3 regions of the Frankia alni ACN14a genome follow, and region 2 is predicted to be linked to each of the others. Evidence: predicted binding sites of a transcription regulator. Region 2 holds the regulator's gene; each other region holds the start of a gene.
What was found. The regulator LexA, encoded in region 2, represses DNA repair genes until DNA is damaged. The targets are predictions, from matches to a motif close to CGAACNNNNGTTCG.
Positions count from the first base shown of each region.

Region 1 (3,273 bases), 2.6 Mb from region 2:
CCAAGGTGACCGGTGACGCCCTGACCAGTCCCATGCAGGGCACCATCGTGAAGGTTGCTGTCAACGACGGCGACACGGTCGCCGCCGGCGACCTCATCATCGTGCTGGAAGCGATGAAGATGGAGCAGCCGATCAATGCTCATCGCGGCGGCACCGTCACCGGTCTGACCGCAGCCGTGGGCGCGGTGGTCACCAGTGGTGCCGTTCTCTGTGAGATCAAGGACTGATCTGCCTCTCCGCCCGCCGCGCTGTCTTCCTGCCGGCCGTCCACTTCATAAGCTGCGGGGTATGGACGGCGGCGAAGACAGCGCGACGGTGCGCGGGCAGGACACGGGGGCGACAGCCCCGCCGGCGGTGGCGCGACGGCCACCGCTGACCGGCCGTGTCCACTATCTCCTCGGCGGGACACTTCCTCCGACCTACAACGCGTGGATCTCCCAGGATTTGACCGCCCCAGGCTGGCGGACGCGGCAGGCGGCACGCCCCTTCGTTCTGATGCTGCCGTTTGCCGTGGTCTTCGCTCTGCTTCCGGGCGAGCTGGCCGTTCGCGCGGCGACGGTCGCGTTCCTCCTGGTCGCCGGGGCGGGGTTGGGCTTCGCCACCAGCGGCTTCTTCCGGAACCGGCGGCTTGAACAACACGGCTTGCCACCCGTGATTCCGCCGCACGAGGACGAGGATGACGAGTAACCGTCGGCTCCACGCCGTCCCCGGCCTGACCGGCGCCCAAGGATGATCATTCCTGCTCATGGTGCACCGGGCCGACGTGATAGGTGCGCTCTTCCGGACTCGTCCAGATGAAGTGTCCGGGTCTGACCTGGCAAACCTTCCACCGCGTCACCGGGCTGGTCGTGGCGGAAGGTGCGGCTCCGCGCGGCCGGTCCGCGGCGTGCTTGAGCCGGTGATGGCGGCGGCACGCCGGGCCAAGGTTGCCTTCCTCCGTCCTGCCGCTGTGGCTGCGCGGCCGAGTATGGTCGAGATCGCAGGCGGCTGACGGTTTGTCGCAACCTGGAAAGACACAGGTGGGATTACGAGCCCGGATATACCGGGCCAACGCGGCGGATGGGAATCGCCGACTCGCCGTCTCCACCACCCGTCCCTCCGCCGGGTCGGTGAGGATCCGCCGCCAGGTGCATCGCGGGTTGGCCGCCATCTCGCGGACGATCTCGGCGGGTATCGGCCCGTAGCCCGGGATTTCGCCGGGCTTCTCCGACAGGCCCGCCAGGGATTCCACCGGCACGATGACCTGCATCTCGATATTGATGCGATCGCGGTCATCTCCCATGATCAGGTCGTAGAGGACGTCGGCACGCCGCTGGTCGAGGTCTCGCTCGTCCTGCGTCGTTCCGGCCTTCTTCGCCAGCCCGTCGACCTTTTGGAAGGCCGCCACCATGCGGTCTGCGGGCAGCAGGGCCGAGAGGCGTCCCATCGCGTCGGCCTCGGCCCGGATCGTCACCCGACGTGCGTTCGCCGCCTTTCGACGCCGACGTTCGGCACCCTCCGGGTCCACCTTGATGACGCGGCGCCGCACGGCGGCGGCGAAGGCGCTGTGACTGGGGCGGCCGCCGCCGTTGCTCAGCACTCCTCCGGCGACCTCGTCCGCCTGTTCGTCCGTGAGGTTCGCCGTCAGTCGCTCCAGCGCGCTCAGACGCTCCAGGTCGATGGATCCGAAGCCGAGAGCGTTGACCGCAGCGGGCATGCGGCGAACCGCGCTGACCGCGAAGGCCAGCCGCCTGCCGCCCGCCGCCGGCGACAGCCTCAGCTCGGCAGCCAGTTCGTCCCCGGCGAACTCGTCGAAGGCCTGGTAGCGCTGTTCGCCGCCGTCGAGTTCGGGCGGCCGTAGCCGAGCAAACCTCGCCCGGACAACCAGCCGGGCGGCCTCCCAGCGCGCGATCTCCCGCTCGATCTGCACGTCGAGATGCAGACAGGCGCTCGCGTCGAGATTCTCCACCCATTGCGCGAACGGCGATTCCAGTATGCCGGCCACGTCACGTTCGTCCACAGCCGCTGCTTGCGGATCCGGGGCACCAGCGTCTTTCTCCCCGCCGGACCCTCCGCCCGGATCATTCGCTTTCCAGAATTCAGAAAATGAATACACTGCGCCACCTGCCGCGGGTAGATCGCCGGAAGGGTCAGGCTCCGGAAAAGATACGCCCGATCCATGTCTGCGCGATCGGCGGCCGGGAGTCGCGCGAGAGCATCGACTCCAGCCATCGAACACACGTTCGCAAGCATAGTCGATGCCGGCCGCCTCCGCCAAGCAGGTTCCGCATCCACGACGAGCGCCCTGCGAGATGCACGACCACAACCCCTAGAAAATGCTCGAGCCATCATTGATGCTCGACCAGTGCACTCGGGACCGACCAGCGGGCGACCACAACCTAGAGACGGTGCCGAAAACGCGGCGGGCGGTGGATCCGGCGGCGGGAGCGGCCTATGCTCACACCGTCATCCGAACCAGTCCCGGCGGCGAGGAGCGAGCACCGACCGCTGCCGCGCCGACCGGCGCGGCCGTCGCCATCACTCCACCGAAGGTCGACGCCGGCCGAAGTCGATTTCACCCCGCGTTGTCGAAGCCCGCGAAGAAGTCCCGGGGGCGCAGAACCCGGGCAGCCTCGGTGATCGATCCGGACAACGAGGGGTAGATGGAGAAGGTGTGCGCGATCTGATCGACGGTGAGACCGTGTTCGACCGCGAGCGAGACAGAAAGGATGAGCTCCGACGCGCGCGGGGCGACAATCACGCCACCGAGCACGCTGCCGCTGCCCGGCCGGCAGAACAGTTTGACGAAACCGTCCTCAATCCCCATCATCTTCGCGCGAGGGTTGCGCGAGAGTGGCACGGTGGTCACCTCGGCCGCGACGGCACCCGTGTCCTTCATCACCTGGGTGACTCCGACCGTGGCGATTTCCGGCTCGGTGAAGATGTTGGAGGAGACGGTCCCGAGTCGCAGCGGGCTCACCGCCTCCCCGAGGGCGTGCCACATTGCTATCCGGCCCTGCATGGCGGCCACCGAAGCGAGCGGCAGAACGCCGGTGCAGTCGCCGGCCGCATACACGCCGGGCACGGAGGTGCGCGACATCCGATCGACGTTCACGTGCCCGCCGGGACCGAGGCGAACACCGACCTCGGTCAGGCCGAGCCCCTTCGTGCGGGGAACGGATCCGACCGCCATCAGAGCGTGGCTCCCCGTGACGGTGCGACCGTCGGTGAGCTCGACGATCACGCCGTCGCCGATGCGGCGGACCGAGGCGGCGCGCGAGCGGTTGAGCACCT
Region 1 covers NC_008278.1:1,284,070-1,287,342, reverse strand. The annotation lists gene FRAAL_RS05280 (acetyl/propionyl/methylcrotonyl-CoA carboxylase subunit alpha) at 1-227, shown strand, start outside; gene FRAAL_RS05275 (DUF5313 family protein) at 289-687, shown strand; gene FRAAL_RS05270 (HNH endonuclease signature motif containing protein) at 734-1,999, opposite strand; gene FRAAL_RS05265 (NAD(P)H-quinone dehydrogenase) at 2,555-3,273, opposite strand, start outside.
Region 1: FRAAL_RS05270 (HNH endonuclease signature motif containing protein) is a predicted target of LexA. The motif match lies at 2,212-2,225, and genes of this name have one in related genera.

Region 2 (3,273 bases):
CCCGCGGGGGCGCGACAACCCTGCGCGAGGGCGCCTCACCCGCCCGCTGCCGCCGGAGACCGGCCCGTCACGGCGACGAGCCGCCGAGCGCCGGCCGGGATCAGACGGTGGCGGAGTGGACCGCCCGACCGGCGGGTCAGCCCAGCACCAGGAACTGGCCGGGGGTGAGCTCGACCGAGGGGAGATGGTTGATCCGCATCAGCCGATCCACGACGACACGGGTGTCGGCGTCGGGGTCGAGCGCAACGGCGATCTCCCACAGCGTCTCTCCGGCGAGCACCAGGTGACCCCGCGGCGGCTCGCCGGACCACGCGATCGAGGCGCGCGGCAGGACGCCCACCAGCACCGCGGCGAGGGCCAGCGCGACGACGGCGACCACGACAACCCGGCCGCGGCGGGTCAGCCGCAGCGGCGGCAGCGGCTCGCCGGCGCCACGGCGCACCGCCGACCGAGAGACCGGCGAGCGAGAAACCGGTGAACGAGACAGGCACGCCCCCGGAACCGGCCTCCCGGCACCGACCCCGGCGGCCGGCCGGGCCACTCGCACCCGCGCCGGACCGCCCGCCGGCCATCTCCCGGCCCGGCGCGCCGCCCGTTCCCGGGCAGCCGCCAGATCGACCACCTGCGTGGTGTGCGCGCTGTGCACGGCTTCCTCCCCAGGCACCCCGAACCAGGTCGCGGACGCCACGAACTCCCGTTCGATCGAACTCCTGATCGATTGTCGCACCGGAGACCCGCCAGGAAAAGGGACACGCTCGAACAGACGTTTGAGATTCCGCGACCGGGCGGTTACCGTCGAGACGATCAGGTTTGCACCGGGCGGTTTCCCCCGGTCGCGGACAGCCGGGTGCCGTGGGGGGTGCCGGTCTCGCCGGGCGAGGCCGTCAGCCGCGCGCACGTCCGGCGCGCGGCCGCGCGGCGACCAACCGGCGACGGAGTAGGCGACGAGGAGAGCGGTAGGCGATGACCAGCCAAGGCAGGGGTACACGCCGGGGCGGGGCCCGCGGCAACGTGCGGGCCTTTCCCGAAAACCCCGCGGACGCAGCCGGCCTGACCCCCCGGCAGCGCAAGGTGCTCGAGGTCATCCGGGCCGAGGTGGAACGGCGCGGGTACCCGCCCAGCGTGCGGGAGATCGGGGAGGCGGTGGGGCTGACCAGCACGAGCAGCGTGGCGCATCAGCTCAAGGTGCTGGAGGAGAAGGGCTACCTGCGCCGGGACCCGAACCGTCCGCGGGCCATGGAGGTGCTCAGCCCCGACCGGCCACGGCGCAAGGCCGATTCCGGCGCGGCGGCTGTCGTGTCGACGTTCCCGGGCGCCGCGGCGGCGCCGGCCGGGGTGGGCGGCGAGGGGTCCGCGGCCTACGTGCCGGTCCTCGGGCGGATCGCCGCCGGCGGGCCGATCCTGGCCGAGCAGGCGATCGAGGACGTCTTTCCCCTGCCGAAGGAGATCGTCGGCGAGGGCACTCTGTTCCTGCTCCGGGTCGTCGGCGAGTCGATGATCAATGCAGCGATCTGTGACGGCGACTGGGTGGTGGTGCGCCAGCAGCCGGTCGCGGACAACGGTGAGATCGTCGCCGCGATGATCGACGGCGAGGCGACGGTCAAGCGCCTACGGGTCCGCGACGGGAAGATCTGGCTGCACCCGGAGAATCCGACGTTCAGCGACATCCCCGGCGAGGAGGCGACGATCCTCGGGCGGATCGTCGCCGTGCTGCGCCGGATCTGACCGTGGACGGCCGGCCGCGCGAGGCGGCCGGCCGGTTCGGCTGCCACGAACCGCGGGACAGGTGCCACCGGCCGTGCCGTGCCCGTCGGCGGCGGGTCAATGCCGGTCCCGACAGCCCCGGTCCCGACAGCCCCGGTCCCGACAGCCTCGGTCCCGAGGGAACAGGGCTGACGGGCCAGGGCTGGGGGAATGGGTCAGGGCTGAGGGCAGGTCAGGGCTGGGATCAGGGCTGGAAGGCGTGCAGTTCCGCGGCGAGCGACGGGGACACCCTCGCGAGCAGGCGGGTGCCGTCCGCGGTGTGCTCCAACTCGAGCACCTCGCCGTGGGCGTGCACCCGTGAGACGAGATCGCCCCGCGTGTAGGGGACGAGGACCTTCATCTCCACGTCGGGGTGGGGAACCCGGGCGCACAGGGCGTCGACGAGCGCGGTCAACCCCTCCCCCGTGCGCGCCGAGACGAAGACAGCGTCGGGCGCGAGCTGGCGCAGGCCGGCGAGGACGGTCGGCTCGGTGGCGTCAACCTTGTTCACGACAATCAACTCGGCAACGTTGCCCGCGTCGATGTCGTTGAGCACCTCGCGCACCGCGGAGATCTGGGCGGCCGGGTCGGGAGCGGAGCCGTCGACGACGTGCAGGATGAGGTCCGCGTCGGCGACCTCCTCCAGGGTCGAGCGGAACGCCTCGACGATCTGGTGCGGCAGGTGCCGGACGAAGCCGACCGTGTCGGTGAGGGTGAACGCCCGGCCGTCCGGCAGGGTCGCGCGCCGCACGGTCGGGTCCAGCGTGGCGAACAGCGCGTCCTCGACGAGGACGCCGGCGCCGGTGAGACGGTTGAGCAGCGATGACTTGCCGGCGTTGGTGTAGCCGGCGATCGCCACCGCGGGCACCTCGCCGCGCCGGCGAGCCGACCGCTTCGTCTCCCGCACGGTCGCCATCCCGGCGAGCTCCCGGCGCAGGCGTGCCATCCGGGCGCGCAGTCGCCGGCGGTCCGTCTCGATCTTCGTCTCGCCGGGTCCACGGGTCCCGATGGGGGCACGTCCGCCGCCGCTGGCCGCAGCGCGGGACATCGACTCACCCCAGCCACGCAGGCGGGGCAGCATGTACTGGAGCTGGGCGAGCTCGACCTGAGCCTTGCCCTCCCGGGACGTCGCGTGCTGGGCGAAGATGTCGAGGATGAGCGCCGTCCGGTCGATGACCTTGACCTTGACGACCTCCTCGAGCTGGCGCAGCTGGCCCGGGGTGAGCTCGCCGTCGCAGATCACCGTGTCCGCGCCGGTCGCGGCGACGACCTCGGCGAGTTCGCGGGCCTTGCCGGACCCGACATAGGTCGACGCGTCCGGCCGGTCGCGACGCTGCACGAGCGCGTCGAGCACGACCGAACCCGCCGTGGTCGCGAGGGCGGCGAGCTCCGCCATGGAGGCCTCGGCCGACCGCAGCGAACCCGACGTCCACACTCCGATGAGGACGACCTGCTCCAGCCGAAGCTGGCGGTACTCGACCTCGGTGACGTCGTCGAGCTCGGTGGCCAGCCCGGGCACACGGCGCAGTG
Region 2 covers NC_008278.1:6,174,289-6,177,561, forward strand. The annotation lists gene FRAAL_RS24825 (LysM peptidoglycan-binding domain-containing protein) at 137-442, opposite strand; gene lexA (transcriptional repressor LexA) at 964-1,725, shown strand; gene hflX (GTPase HflX) at 1,949-3,273, opposite strand, start outside.

Region 3 (3,273 bases), 120 kb from region 2:
CTGTGACCCGCAACATGGACCGGCGGCTGCCCCGCATCGGTCGGCGCTCGATCTTCTCCACCCGCGCCTGGACCGTGACTGTGTCACCGACGACCAGGTCGGCAAGATCCGTCAGTTCGCCCCGCTCGTGATACCGGCGGGGCAGATGCGCCAGGAGGTCACCGACCACATGCAGCTCGAGGCCCTCCGCCAACAGGGTGGCGGCCCGCGGACCGAGGAGTGACTTCAGGGGCGTGTCGAGGTCGACCACACCCAGATATTGCCCGAACCGCCGACGGCGCCAAGCTCGGTCGCCCCGTGCCCCACGACCGAGACCACATCGCCTGGGGTAACCTCAACCTGGTCTCTGCTGCGCGAGTTCTCCCGACCAGGCCATCAGGCTCACGGGATGAGTATGATCGCGGTCCTGACCGCCCGACGTCCCGGGCATACGCCGGGATCATTACTACTTCGACGGAGTGTTTCTCGTGTCTTCGGTGTGCGACGTCTGCGGCAAGGGGCCGGGCTTCGGTATGTCGGTCTCCCACTCCCACCGACGCACTCGCCGTCGCTGGAACCCGAACATTCAGACCGTCCGGGCCGTCGTGGGTGGAACCCGTCGGCGGCTGAACGTCTGCACCTCCTGCATCAAGGCGGGCAAGGTCGCGCGCGCCTGACGCGCTCTACGCCACTTCGTCGAGGTAGGGCTCGGGTTCGCTGACGAACTGATGCCCGGTCTGGCTCGTCCAGACATGGTGGCCTGGCACGGGTTGGCTCAGGGTCCAGATCCCGGCATGCTTCAACCGGTGGTGGTGACGGCACAGTGGATCCGTGTTGTCGACCCGGGTTCTCCCACCGTCCGCACGCGACGTCGTGTGATCAAGGTCGCAGTCTCGGGCTGGCTTGGAGCATCCTGGAAAGACGCAGGTCCTGTCCCGCGCGCGGATGAACCGGGCCATCGCCGGCGAAGGGTGGCGTCTGTCTCCCACCTCGAGTACCGATCCGTCGATGGGGTCGGTGACGATGCGCCGCCAGCTCGAACGTGAGCCGTGAGCGAGTTCGCGGGCAAGCTCCGCCGGGATCGGGCCATACCCCTCGAGCTCGCCGGGTGCGCTCGATAGCCCCATCAACGCTGCCAGGGACACCACGACCGAAACCTCGGTGGCGACCGGGCCGTGCCGCTCGCCCAGCACCAGATCAACCAGAACGTCGGCCCGTCGCTCACCGATACTGCGCTCGTCGTCCGGTCCTCCGGCGTCCCGGGCCAGCGCATCGATGTGTCGATAGGCGGCGACCATGCGATCCGCGGGCAGCAACGCCAACAGCTCCCCCATGCCGTCCTCCCTGGGGCGGGTTCGGACGTGGCGATCACGTTCGCGCCGGCGCCGACGCTGGTCCGCTCCGGCCGGGTCGACGGCGAGAACCGACCTGGTCACCGCCGATCGGAAGCTGGGGCAGCTCGCCCGCGCTCCGCGTGCCAGCACCCTGTTCTCGACCGTCCGAGCCTGGCTGGCGTCGAGGCTCTTCGTGACGTCGGCCATCGCCCTCACTCGGTCAGGATCGATCTCGCCGGACTCCAACGCCGCAAGTGTCTCGGGTAGCCGACTGACCACGGCCACTGCCAGCTCAAGCTGGCGCCCGGCGGCGGCAGGCGCGCAACGTGCGACGGCGGCGAGCTCGTCCCCGGCGAACTCGCTGAATCCCCGCTCCACGCCCTCCCGGTCGCCCGCGAGCGGCGGACGCAGCTGAGCGAATCTGGCCCGCACGCGCAGGCGCCACGCCTCGAGCCTCGCCAGTTCCCGGGCGATCCGGCCGTCGAGCTGGAGGCACTCTGCATCGCTCAGATCATCCACGGACCGCCCGAACACGGTGGCCGATCCGGGTGGCGGACTCGCCCGGTCCGCGTCCACTGATGCGGACCGGCCTGCGCGCTCACCCTCGGTGGACAGGGCCTCGCCATCTTGAGGAGTCTTGTCGACCCCTGACATCGAATCGAACATGTATTCGATTATGCACCACCGCTGCGGCAGCGTGGCTGCGACTCCCGCATCGACGTGGCCGGCGCAGGTCGGACGCAGGTCGACGCCGGCCATCGGGCCGTCCGTCGCCAGCCGGTCAGACCCGAACGGTGACGGCGCCGGACGCCGTCACCGGGTGCGGCCCCGGACCTCGGCCGCCGATCCGTTAGTGTCCCGGCATGGCAGGCACCAGGCGTCGGATTCGACTCGCCCTCCTGTTCGGCGGCCGTAGCACGGAGCACGCGATCTCCTGCGTGTCTGCCGGCGGCGTGCTGCGCGCGCTCGACCCCGACGTCTACGACGTCGCCCTGGTCGGCATCGACCCGTCGGGGCGGTGGGTCTTCATGCCCGACGCGAAGGCCCTCACGCCGGCAGACGGGGCGCTTCCGCAGGTCACGGCGTCTCGAGGGACGAGTGTCGTGCTTGCTCCGGACCCGACCGCGGCACGTTGGTACCCGCGCGATGGCGGGGAGTCCATCCAAGGCCCACTCGGGGACGTCGACGTGGTCTTCCCGCTTCTGCACGGCCCCTTCGGCGAGGACGGGACCATCCAGGGTCTCCTCGAGATGGCCGGGGTACCTTACGTCGGCTCAGGTGTCTTCGCGAGCGCGGCTGCCATGGACAAGCAGCACATGAAGTCCATGCTTCAGGCCGCGGGCCTGCCCGTCGGCCCGTACGCCGTGGTGCGGGCCGGCCAGACCCTGTCCGAGGCCGACCAGGACCGCCTGGGCCTGCCGGTCTTCGTCAAGCCGGCCCGCGGTGGCTCCAGCATCGGCATCAGCCGCGTGGATGCCTGGGCCGATCTGGACACGGCGGTCAAGACGGCCCGGGCGAACGACCCCAAGGTCCTCGTCGAGGCGGCGATCACGGGACGTGAGATCGAATGCGGGGTGCTCGGCCGGCTGGACGGGCCCGGTGCGCAGGCCAGCGTCCCGGCCGAGATCACAGTCACCTCGGCTACGGGCTTCTACGACTTCGAGGCGAAGTACGTCTCCGACCAGACCCGCTTCGACATCCCCGCGCGACTGTCTCCGTCGGCGCTGGCCCGAGTGCGGCAGGTGGCGGTGGCGGCGTTCGAGGCACTCGACTGCGCGGGACTCGCGCGGGTCGACGTGTTCGTCACCCCGGACGATCACGTGGTCGTCAACGAGGTCAACACGATGCCTGGCTTCACCCCGACGTCGATGTTCCCCAGGATGTGGGCGGCGAGCGGGATCACCTATCCGGATCTGGTCGACCGGCTCGTGCGGCTTGCACTACGTGACGGCGCCGGACT
Region 3 covers NC_008278.1:6,294,312-6,297,584, forward strand. The annotation lists gene recG (ATP-dependent DNA helicase RecG) at 1-250, opposite strand, end outside; gene rpmB (50S ribosomal protein L28) at 468-656, shown strand; gene FRAAL_RS25315 (HNH endonuclease signature motif containing protein) at 663-1,832, opposite strand; gene FRAAL_RS25320 (D-alanine--D-alanine ligase family protein) at 2,177-3,273, shown strand, end outside.
Region 3: FRAAL_RS25315 (HNH endonuclease signature motif containing protein) is a predicted target of LexA. The motif match lies at 1,973-1,986, and genes of this name have one in related genera.